One region of the Paenibacillus sp. 2RAB27 genome, then DNA from elsewhere that is predicted to be linked to it. Evidence: riboswitches for the same ligand, from Rfam matches in the RefSeq annotation. Region 1 holds a riboswitch; the other holds the start of a gene.

The links. Region 1 has a riboswitch for cobalamin ahead of AB4114_RS05470 (S-layer homology domain-containing protein). Riboswitches for the same ligand answer to the same signal wherever they lie in the genome.
Region 2: linked by a shared signal. The riboswitch ahead of AB4114_RS33195 (ABC transporter substrate-binding protein) and the one ahead of AB4114_RS05470 (S-layer homology domain-containing protein) in region 1 are both predicted to bind cobalamin.

The regions. Positions count from the first base shown of each region.
Region 1 is NZ_JBFRGR010000003.1:41,526-46,921, forward strand. It holds gene AB4114_RS05465 (DUF4430 domain-containing protein) at 1-770, opposite strand, end outside; gene AB4114_RS05470 (S-layer homology domain-containing protein) at 770-2,413, opposite strand; cobalamin riboswitch at 2,581-2,777, opposite strand; gene AB4114_RS05475 (LysR family transcriptional regulator) at 2,902-3,813, shown strand; gene metE (5-methyltetrahydropteroyltriglutamate--homocysteine S-methyltransferase) at 4,096-5,396, shown strand, end outside.
Region 2 is NZ_JBFRGR010000051.1:19,747-25,142, reverse strand. It holds gene AB4114_RS33215 (Lrp/AsnC family transcriptional regulator) at 1-113, shown strand, start outside; gene AB4114_RS33210 (aminotransferase class I/II-fold pyridoxal phosphate-dependent enzyme) at 129-1,331, shown strand; gene AB4114_RS33205 (aspartyl-phosphate phosphatase Spo0E family protein) at 1,400-1,666, shown strand; gene AB4114_RS33200 (hypothetical protein) at 1,730-2,257, shown strand; cobalamin riboswitch at 2,290-2,442, shown strand; gene AB4114_RS33195 (ABC transporter substrate-binding protein) at 2,593-3,603, shown strand; gene AB4114_RS33190 (FecCD family ABC transporter permease) at 3,603-4,640, shown strand; gene AB4114_RS33185 (heme ABC transporter ATP-binding protein) at 4,646-5,396, shown strand, end outside.

The DNA.
Region 1 (5,396 bases):
CCGTTCACTTTATACATCCAACCGGATAGCTCCCCACAATCAAATTCATACAGATTATGGATACCTTCAATATAGGCTGAATTGTAAATAGGGGTATTCACAAATTCCATATGAATTTTATTCTTCTTCATCTCTCTTTGTAAGACATTAAATACGGATTCTCCCTCATAAAAAGTAACCTGTTGTGATTTGAAAATAATGCCATCTTTCGGCACAAGCTCAACCTTTTCAGGATCAAGCAATTTCATATTGCCCAGAATCGTTAGGCAGCTAACCGAAAGCGTCACTGTCATTTGCTTGTCAGAAATTTTGGTGTTCTGTGGTTCGATAGGGAGTGGTTTCCCCTCAGGAACAGGATCGGTAAGGTATTGGTCTTTACCTGTCTTGGGGTCAAGCTCCATCGCTTTGGTTGGCGTAGGTTTGGTTCCATCAGGTGTAGCTGGCTTGGGCGTTTCCTTGTTCAACGGTGTAGCATCTTGAGTCGCAATAGGCATGGGTTCTTCCGTAGGTTGAGCAGGTACAGGGGTGTTGCTTGGCGTCGTCACGGCGGGATCAGAAGACTTAGTATCTTTCAGTTCTTCAGGAGGTGTCGTTAGCTCCATAGGTTTGGATACTGAAGGTGAGGTCGTCGTTGTGGGACTACTCATTCTAAGTCCAGAAGTAGAAGTAGGATCTGCCTGCTGCCGCGGCATCCCGCTACTGAAGAAAGCTGCCACCAAGACGATCACTATGATCGTCGCAGCAATTATTTTATTTTTCGTTAATCGCATTAGTTCGCCTCTTTAATAAGTTTAGCGGCAGAGAGTAAGCGGTAGAGCATCTGGGCTATTTCAGCTCGGGTGACAGCTGTAGTGGGCTCAATATTCAGCATATCTTGCGATAGAATACCTTCTCGATAGCTAAAAGCTAGCGCATCCCTCGACCACTCAGCTGTTTGGATGTAATCTCCAAATTGAGCTAACATATCTCTCGTTTCAACTGTGTTCAAATTTGTATCCATGCCAGTGAGCTTAGCTGCATTGGCGATCATGACAGCAGCTTCCTGCCTTGTAATCGTATTGTTCGGTGTAAAAGTGGTCTCTGACGTTCCGCTTACGATGCCATAAGAATAAGCTGTGCCTACATAGTCCGCATACCAGGCTGTAGAAGCGACATCATGGAAGTTAGATTGCTTTTGCATAGGTAGACCTAGACTTTTGGTGACTATGGTCGCAAATTCGGCACGCGTCATTGTTTGATTTGGTGAGAATTCAGTGTCAGTCATACCGTTAATAATTCCTCTAGATGCAAGGGATTCAATGGCTGTTTTGTTGGTATGGTTAGCGATATCAGAGAAAGTCTTATTCGCATCGGTAACAGGCATAACTTGTATATCCTTGTGTTTGTTCATTAAGCCGTTAGTGTCGTCAGGCGTAGCTGAGGTAGCTTGTTTGACATCGTTCATTCGATATAAGCTGCTCTTATTCGCGAGGATTCTTTGCACATTCACTAGCCCATAAAATGCCTGCTCAGTCGACATCCCCGTTACACCGCTGCCGTCAGAAGTATGCTTAAATCCCTGTCCTTTTGAATAAAAGGATAGTAAATCATCAACAATGGTATGACCATTCTTAATAAAACGACTATCTTCAATAGTAATACCAAGCTCACACAGCGCCGTCAGCACCTGCACGGTGCTCTCCGAAGTTTTCGCACCCCAACTTGCGTAGCCGCCATCGTTGTCCTGTAATTTGGAAAGACGGTTAATGGCCTTTTCCGTAGCTGTTTTTACTTTCGTGTAATTTTGATATTTGGCTAGAGCCTGTAAGGCCATACCCGTAATATCAGGATCTGCAGACACACCTGAAAGTGCAAATCCGCCATCGGGAAGCTGATTCGATAAGATTTCATCAATATACATGTCTCGAGTAGCCTGCGTTTTGGCGGTTGGATTTACCGGGATATTGTAATTGCCACTGTCCAGGGAAATTAATGCAAATATTGGACCGTTGATTCCTTGCCAGATGGTTTTATCGAAGTCCCCGAGCGGCGTAAGCAGATTATAGCCTGCAACATGGGTAGGATCTGCGCCAATTGCGGTTAAGGCTAAAATCAAACGCGAGTATTCGGTGTACTTTTTATCGTGAAGATTGCCTTTCAATTCTTTGACGTAGGTTTCAACGCCTTTGTAATAATCGTCGTAGTAGCTCCGAGGTACGTTATAGTTGGAACGAGCAAGTCCAATAATGGCCCATTCACCGCCGACAGAGCCGACTTCTGGTTTCTTTACAGTTTCAAGTAAAAACTGTCCTGTATCCTTTACAGCATCGTCTACAGCGGTATTCGACATCGCAAATACGTGAACGATGCTTACGCTGCTTGCAAAAAGGAACAAAGCAATGAGTAAGGTGAAGATTCTACGATACAGTTTCATTTTGTCCTCCTTAGTTAAAAAAATGATAGGGAGCAGTCCATTGGACTGCTCCTTGAAATGGTCTAGTGAGCATTAGAAAAAGCCMTTGATTTGAAAGAATCAAGGGCTGTGATGTCAGTATTGGTAGTAGACAACAAAAAAAGCACCCCCTCCATCTTCCGTAGAGTTTGTGAATACACATTAAGGCTGGTCTCCTGACTCATGCGTCAACGCTTCTCTAACCTTCCCGGTATAGTCATACCAGTGGCAATTCATAGAGTCGCTCTTCATTTACAGTGGCGGGACCGTGCTGGATTTGCACCAGACTTCCCAATTAAGCATTACTTATTCCTAATAAGCATGCACCTTAACTATCAATTATTTAATTAGTCTAATCATATAGTCAGTTTAATTGTTTGTCTATGGAAGATTAGTTCTTATTTAGTGTGTTACAATATTCAAAATCAAGTAAGATGCTGGTTCGGATTATAGTCGGAGGAGGGATATCCATGACGTTACAACAATTAAAATACGTAATCGAGGTTGCAAATCGTGGATCTATTAATGAGGCTGCCAAAAGGCTGTTCATTTCTCAACCAAGCCTTTCAAATGCGATCCGGGAGTTGGAAGAAGAAATTCAAATCGCCATCTTTGAAAGATCCAATAAAGGGATATCACTTTCCAAGGAAGGTGTTGAATTTCTAAGTTATGCGCGGCAGGTCGTCGAGCAGGCAGAGTTATTGGAAAGCCGATACTTGAATGCGAAGCCTTCATCGCAGCATTTTTCTGTTTCGACTCAGCATTATGCTTTTGCAGTAAATGCTTTCGTAAGTCTGGTTTCGGAATATGGTCAGGACGAATATGAGCTAGCACTGCGTGAAACCAAAACGTATGAAATTATTGAAGATGTAAAGAACTTGCGGAGTGAGATTGGCATCTTATACTTGAACGAATTTAATGGAAAGGTTATAAACAAGCTGCTTAAAAGCGGGAATCTGCAATTCAACAGTTTATTTATCGCCAAACCGCATATTTTTATCAGCATTAAAAATCCCCTCGCGAAGCAATCCATCGTGACCATTGACCAACTTCAAAACTATCCGTATTTGTCATTTGATCAAGGGGAGTACAATTCGTTTCATTTTGCCGAAGAAATTCTCAGTACGATGTCACATCAGAAAAGCATCCGTGTGAATGACCGGGCTACACTATTCAATTTATTAATCGGTTTGAATGGTTACACCATATCAACCGGGGTATTGAGCTCAGATTTGAATGGAAATGAGATAATTCCCGTACCTTTGGATTGTGACGAAATGATTAATGTCGGGTGGATTTCCCATAGCCATATTCCGCTATCTAAGCTTGGTGCAGCTTACGTAGCAGCACTCCACCAGGCAATTGTCCCCATGGCATTCTAACCACATAAGAATTTATAATTTTCCGGTACTCGGAAGAACAAATTATTATTGGCGATAAAAACTACCTATCTCGGGGTCCCCACAAAGTATTCGGAATTTACTTCGAAGCTTCTCTTCACTTTGTGGGGGAGAATAGCGGTCGCTCATCCTCGAAGTACTTCGATAGAAGTGTTTCTCATATAGCTTTAAGCTATATCTAGATATAGATAATTCCAGTTACGTTATAACTAATCCTCTGTGATATCTTTGGTGTAACAAATGATTGCAGAGGAGTTTTGTCAAATGGTAAGAAGTAGTAGTTTGGGATATCCGCGTATTGGTGCTGACAGAGAATGGAAGAAATCACTTGAAGCCTTCTGGGCAGGCAAGCTGGAAGAATCAGAGTTTGAGTTACAACTGCAGGAGATTCGTCTAAATCACTTGCGCAAGCAGAAGGAAAAAGGCATTGATCTTATTCCGGTCAACGATTTCAGCTATTATGATCATATTCTTGATACAGCTGCTATGTTTGGCATTATTCCAGAACGTTTTGCTTTCAAGGGTGGCGCAGTGCCCTTGTCAGTTTATTACGGAGTTGCACGGGGAACGAAAGATGCTACAGCAAGTGAAATGACGAAGTGGTTCAACACCAATTATCACTATATCGTGCCTGAACTGAACGGAGCTTCACCTGTCATTACGGAGAACAAGCCATTAACAGCTTACCGGGAAGCGAAGGAAAAGCTCGGAATCGAAGGAAAGCCAGTCATCGTTGGTCCTTTAACTTTCTTGAAGCTATCCAAAGGGTACAGTCAGTCAGAAACGGACGCTTGGTTGAGCCGATTGATCCCGCTTTATGTACAGATTCTTCAAGAGCTTGCAGCAGAAGGCGTTCAATGGGTACAAATCGATGAGCCGATTCTCGTAACGAAGTTAAGCGATGCAGACATTGAGAGACTTAAAAACATATATGAAACTTTCGCAGCAGCTGTACCAAACCTAAACATTATGCTTCAAACGTATTTTGAATCCGTAGATCGCTATGCTGACATCATCTCATTGCCGGTCAAGGGATTTGGTCTGGATTTCGTTCATGGTCTGGGCGCTAACGTACAGAACATTAAATCACTAGGATTCCCAGCAGATAAAGTTTTGGGTGCGGGCGTGATTGACGGTCGCGGTATCTGGAAAGCATCGATTCGGGAGAAGCTCGAACTGGTGGAAGAGCTCACTAAGCACGTTGCAACGGAGAATCTTGTTATTCAATCGTCAAGCAGCTTACTCCATGTTCCAGTAACGACTGAAAGAGAGACGAAGCTTTCTTCTGAACTGAAGAATGCACTAGCCTATGCAGATGAAAAGCTGGATGAACTTGTTCTTATCACGAAAGCAATCGCTTCGGGCAAAGCTGGAGTACTTGAAGAAATCGAACAAAGTGATCGCGTCATCCAAGCACTTCAACAATCGGATGAGCGTAACCGCAGCGATATTCAGCAGTCCGTAGCTGCACTAAGTGTTCAGCAGCCTGAACGTTCCCGTCCTTTTGCCCAGCGTCATGTTGCACAACAAGCGAAATGGCAATTGCCTCTTTTCCCTACAACGAC
Region 2 (5,396 bases), on a different contig from region 1:
CAATCGACCGTGTGCTTTCTACGAAAACGAATTTTATTTTGAAAAAATACAAACAAGACGGCATTATTTTCGAAGATCAGGAAGATGATCACCGAATGCTTGTTTCGCCGTAAGGGAGAGGTAGCGCTATGATCAAGGATGAGACTACGATTCAATCAAGCAAAAAATCGATGCAGGACTACCTCGCTCCTGCGGTACGTGAAATGAAGCCTTCTGGGATTCGGAAGTTTTTTGATCTCGTAAGCAATAGTAAAGAGGACATCATCTCACTAGGTGTTGGCGAACCTGACTTTTCCACACCTTGGCACGTTCGTGAAGCAGCTGTACATTCCTTGGAGCGCGGCAGAACGAAATATACGCCAAACTCTGGTATTCCTGAGCTCCGCGAAGCGATTGCAAACTATTTGTATACATCCTTTAAAGTGAAATATGAGCCTTCGAACGAGGTGCTTGTAACGGTAGGCGGCAGTGAAGCTATTGATCTAGCGCTGCGTTCACTTATTACACCTGGGGATGAGATTCTGATTCCTGAGCCTTGTTATATTTCTTACTCGCCAATCACGGCCATTAGTGGTGGTGTGCCAGTGGGTATCGAAACTTTTGCGAAGGATCAGTTTAAATTGACGGAAAAGGCACTTCGCGATGCGATTACGCCAAAATCCAAAATATTAATTCTATGCTATCCTAGTAATCCAACTGGCGGCATTATGACGTATGAAGATTGGCTCCCGATTGCCAAAGTTGTTGAAGAGCATGATCTGATTGTCATATCCGATGAAATTTATGCGGAATTGACGTACGGCCAGAAGCATGTGAGTTTCGCAGCAGTTCCTGGGATGCAGGATCGGACGATTCTCGTTAGCGGATTCTCCAAAGCTTTCGCAATGACAGGCTGGCGGATGGGGTATGCTTGCGGTCACAGAGAGCTTATCTCAGCTATGACCAAGATTCACCAATATACGGTCATGTGTGCACCTGTCATGGGGCAAGTAGCTGCACATGAAGCGTTGACGAATGGCTTGGAAGAGAAAGACCGGATGATTGAATCCTATAATCAACGGAGACGATTAGTTGTCAAAGGCTTCCGTGAAGTCGGACTTGAATGCCATGAACCACAAGGCGCATTCTATGCGTTCCCTAGCATTGTGGCAACAGGATTAACTTCGGATGAATTCGCACAACGACTTTTGTATGAGTCTAAGGTAGCTGCAGTGCCTGGTGATGTATTTGGTTTAGGTGGAGAAGGTTTTCTACGATGCTCTTATGCCTATAGTGTTTCCCAACTGAATGAAGCATTAGAGAGAATCGGTAATTTCTTACGGAAATTATAATATTCTTTGTAAATTCATATGTTCATAGGAGACGAAAACTGGTATTCTAAGAGTAAGGAGGGATGAGCATGGCTTTTATGGAATATCAGCTTACTAACTTTCAGAAGCAATTTCAAATTCGCGAGCAAGAGTTCGGACAGCGTTGGCTGACCAGAAATGCCAAGAAGCAAAATTCCCTAGCTTTACTTGAAGAAGAGATCCATACATTGAGACGTAAAATGGAACAGATGGTCATGGAAGGTCGAGAAATGACATCTGATGCGGTAGTTGAATTAAGTACGATACTGGATCAAAAAATAAATGAATATATGACATCTGGAAAGAAAAGTCGGTGAAAACCGACTTTTCTGGCGACTATCGATAAAGAGAGAGTACTTGACGGAGGGAAATACATACACATGAAAGCAAAATGGTTATTCGTTGTCATGCTAGGAATGATATTAATGCTTACAGCTTGTGGTGGACCGAAGGCAGATGTATCGGTATTTATGATGGGACCTAACGGGTTTCCAAGTGAAGCAGCGGAGAAGCTGGAAGTATCTCTGAAATCCAAGGTAGGCGAAATTCCTACAGTGAAGCTGAATACATCACCTATTTTTTCATTGGAAAAAATGATTGTTGAGCTTGCTGCTGGTGGTAACGGGATCTTCATCTTGGGAGAAGAGCAGTTCAAAGGCTTGAGCAACCAAGCAGGATTCGTTTCATTGGATAACATCATCAACCCTAAGGATTATCCAGATGGGGTTATCGAGATCAAAGAAGAAGGTAAGGCCGCGGAGAAGCATCTGTACGGCATTCCACTTACTGGAAACAAATGGATGAAAGAGCAAGGCTTTGAAGGTAAAGGACTATATGCGTTCATTCCTCAGAATGCTCCGAAAATGGACGAGGCGTTGAAAGTTATCCAAATTATTGCGCAAAAATAAGCGAACATCTATAATCAACAAATAGCTTCAATGTATAATTTGCAACTGTAGGTACTGGTAATATTCCAAATGGAACATTATTAGTTCAGGGGAAGCCGGTTAAAATCCGGCACGGTCCCGCCACTGTAATTCAGTCTTGTGAAAGTCTGGAGAGTCAGAATACCTGCCTATAGTGCCGATACAACATCKTTCGAGGAAAAGGATCGCGTTAAATCAGGAAGCAGCGCACGAAAGTTCGTTGCCATATACCGCGATTTATCGTCTCCTTCGTTCCTAGTGAACAAGGGGACTTTTTTTGGCTGTAAATTGAAAATAAGGAAAAGAGGGCTAAAGTGATGAAACAGAGCAATTTCAAAAGGGGTCTTATCTTAACATTAGCGGTTGCGACCGCGATCTCGTTAGCGGCATGTGCGAAGAAGGAAACAGAAATTACGGATCCATCGAAACTAGGTGGTGCGGGGACGAAGGCACCCGTAACGTCGGCAACTCCTGCCGCTGCGAAGAAAACGACGTATCCATTGAAAGTAAAAGATGTGACAGGTAAAGAGTTTACGTTCGACAAAGCGCCAGAACGAATCGCGTCGGTCTCGCCAGCAGAGACAGAATCGCTGTTTGCGATTGGACTAGAAGCGAATATTGTCGGTGTATCGGATTATGACGATTATCCGGAAGCAGCAAAATCGAAGCCGAAGCTAGGCAGCATTACGAAGCCCAATATGGAGGCAGTCATTGCTACGAATGCGAATATTGTTATCACTGGTGTTTCCATGAATGCTAAAACAGTGGATGACTTGCGTGCGATGAACATTAACGTGTTTAAAGTAGATCCCAAAACACTTGATGATGCGATCAATAATATTCAAACGTTTGGACTGATTACCGATCATCAAGAACAAGCGGAGAAAGTTGTCGCTAAAATGAAAGCGGATCGTCAGAAAGTTGTCGATGCTGTAAAAGATGTGAAGCAAGAGAATAAGAAAAAAGTGTATATGGAATTTGCCCCAGGCTGGACCGTAGGAAGCGGTGTGTTCATGGATGAATTAATTACCCTATCTGGGGGGATTAATGTTGCTGCGGATAAAGCAGGCTGGTATGAAATCAGTGAAGAGAAAATCATTCAACAGAACCCGAACGTGATCTTATTCGCAAACGGGATTGTTGATATCAAGAGCAAGAAGCCGTTAGAAGAAATTATTCGTACGCGCGGTGGGTGGGATGCGATTGACGCCGTGAAAAATAAACGTGTGATAGGTCTTGACCAGAACTCCGTAAGCCGCCCAGGTCCGAGACTGACGGATGGACTACTGGAAATGGCGAAAGGGATCTATCCTGAATTGGTGAAATAATGAAAAGAAAATTGATGTTTGGAGGAGGAGTAGGCGTTCTACTCCTTCTTCTTTCTATTGTGGTGAGTTTATCCATCGGGTCGGCACAGCTTCCACTTTCACAAATCGTGGGGATTCTAGCGAAGCATCTTCCTTGGATAGGAAGTCATATCGAGGTGAACTGGCCGCAATCTTCGGAACAAATCATTAATAAAGTAAGAATCCCTCGCATGTTACTGGGTATTCTTGTAGGGGCTGTACTCTCCATAGCTGGTGCTGGTTTCCAAGGGGTTCTGCGCAATCCGCTTGCCGATCCTTACTCGTTGGGCGTATCTTCAGGAGCTTCTGTTGGGGCTGCAGTTCTTATTTATTTCGGGCTGCAGTTCGCTTGGTTCGGGCAATGGTCGATCCCCATTGTGGCTTTCGCGACGGGGCTTATTTCCCTCTTCTTGGTCTTGAAGCTAGCGATGATTGATGGGAAGCTAAAGATGGAAACGCTGATTCTATCCGGCGTTGTGATGCAAGCCTTTCTAGGGGCGTTTGTATCGTTCTTAGTTTCGATTTCGAACCAAACGGTGAATGAAATTATTTTCTGGCTCATGGGCAGTCTATCGATGCGTGGATGGGCATATACGTATATGATTTTACCTTATCTACTAATCGGTATAGTGATTCTGCTAAGCTATGCGAGATCATTAAACCTGCTGGCATTAGGAGAGCGTCAGGCTGCACATCTCGGTGTTCATGTTGAGCGTACGAAACTGATCGTACTCATCGCTTCGACGTTGATCACGGCTGCTGCCGTGTCTGTCGCAGGGGTGGTTGGCTTTGTTGGGCTGATCGTACCGCACTTGGTGCGACTGTTGGTTGGTCCGGATTATCGACTAATCATTCCTTTATCCGCGATCTGCGGTGGTATTTATGTGTTATGGGCGGACACATTAGCTCGAACTCTCCTAAGTCCTACGGAAATTCCTCTGGGAGTGATTACGGCGTTTCTGGGTGCACCGTTTTTTGCCTATCTGCTCCATAAAGATAAGAAAACGTTAAGAGGTTGATCACGATGATTCAAGTGGAGGGGCTCTTTCAGAGCTTTCGAGAACAACAAGTGTTGGATAATATAAGCTTCGAGGTCGAGCAAGGGGAGTTTTTTGGGATCATTGGTCCGAATGGCAGCGGGAAATCTACATTACTGCGACTCTTATCCGGCATGGATCCGGTCATGCATGGCCATGTGCTTTTAAAAGGAAAAAAGGTATCATCGTATTCGCGCAAAGAATTGGCCAAATGGCTCGCTGTACTTCAGCAAGATGCATTGCCGCCTGTTGGCTTCACGGTTACTGAAGTCGTGGAGATGGGACGCTACCCGTTCCAAAATTGGCTAGGGGAAGATACGTCTGAATCGGATGGACTTATTGATGCCATTATCACAAAGCTTGAGTTGGAAGGGCTCGTAGATCGCACGATTGAGCGACTAAGTGGTGGGGAGCGGCAGCGTGTTGCACTTGCCAAGGTGATGGCTCAGCAGCCAAGCTTGCTCATGCTCGATGAGCCGACTACTTTTCTAGATATCGGTTATCAAATTCAGATGATGGATTATATTCGTTCTTGGCAGCAGGAGTCGGAACTAACGGTTATAGCTGTTCTGCATGATTTGAATTTAGCAGCGCAGTATTGCACGAGATTGATGATCGTACATGAGGGGCGAGTAACCGCCATCGGAACACCTGCAGAAATTATGACAAGTACACAAATAGCTGAAGTATATGGAACAGAGCCGATTGTACTGAAACACCCGGTAAGTGATGTTCCAC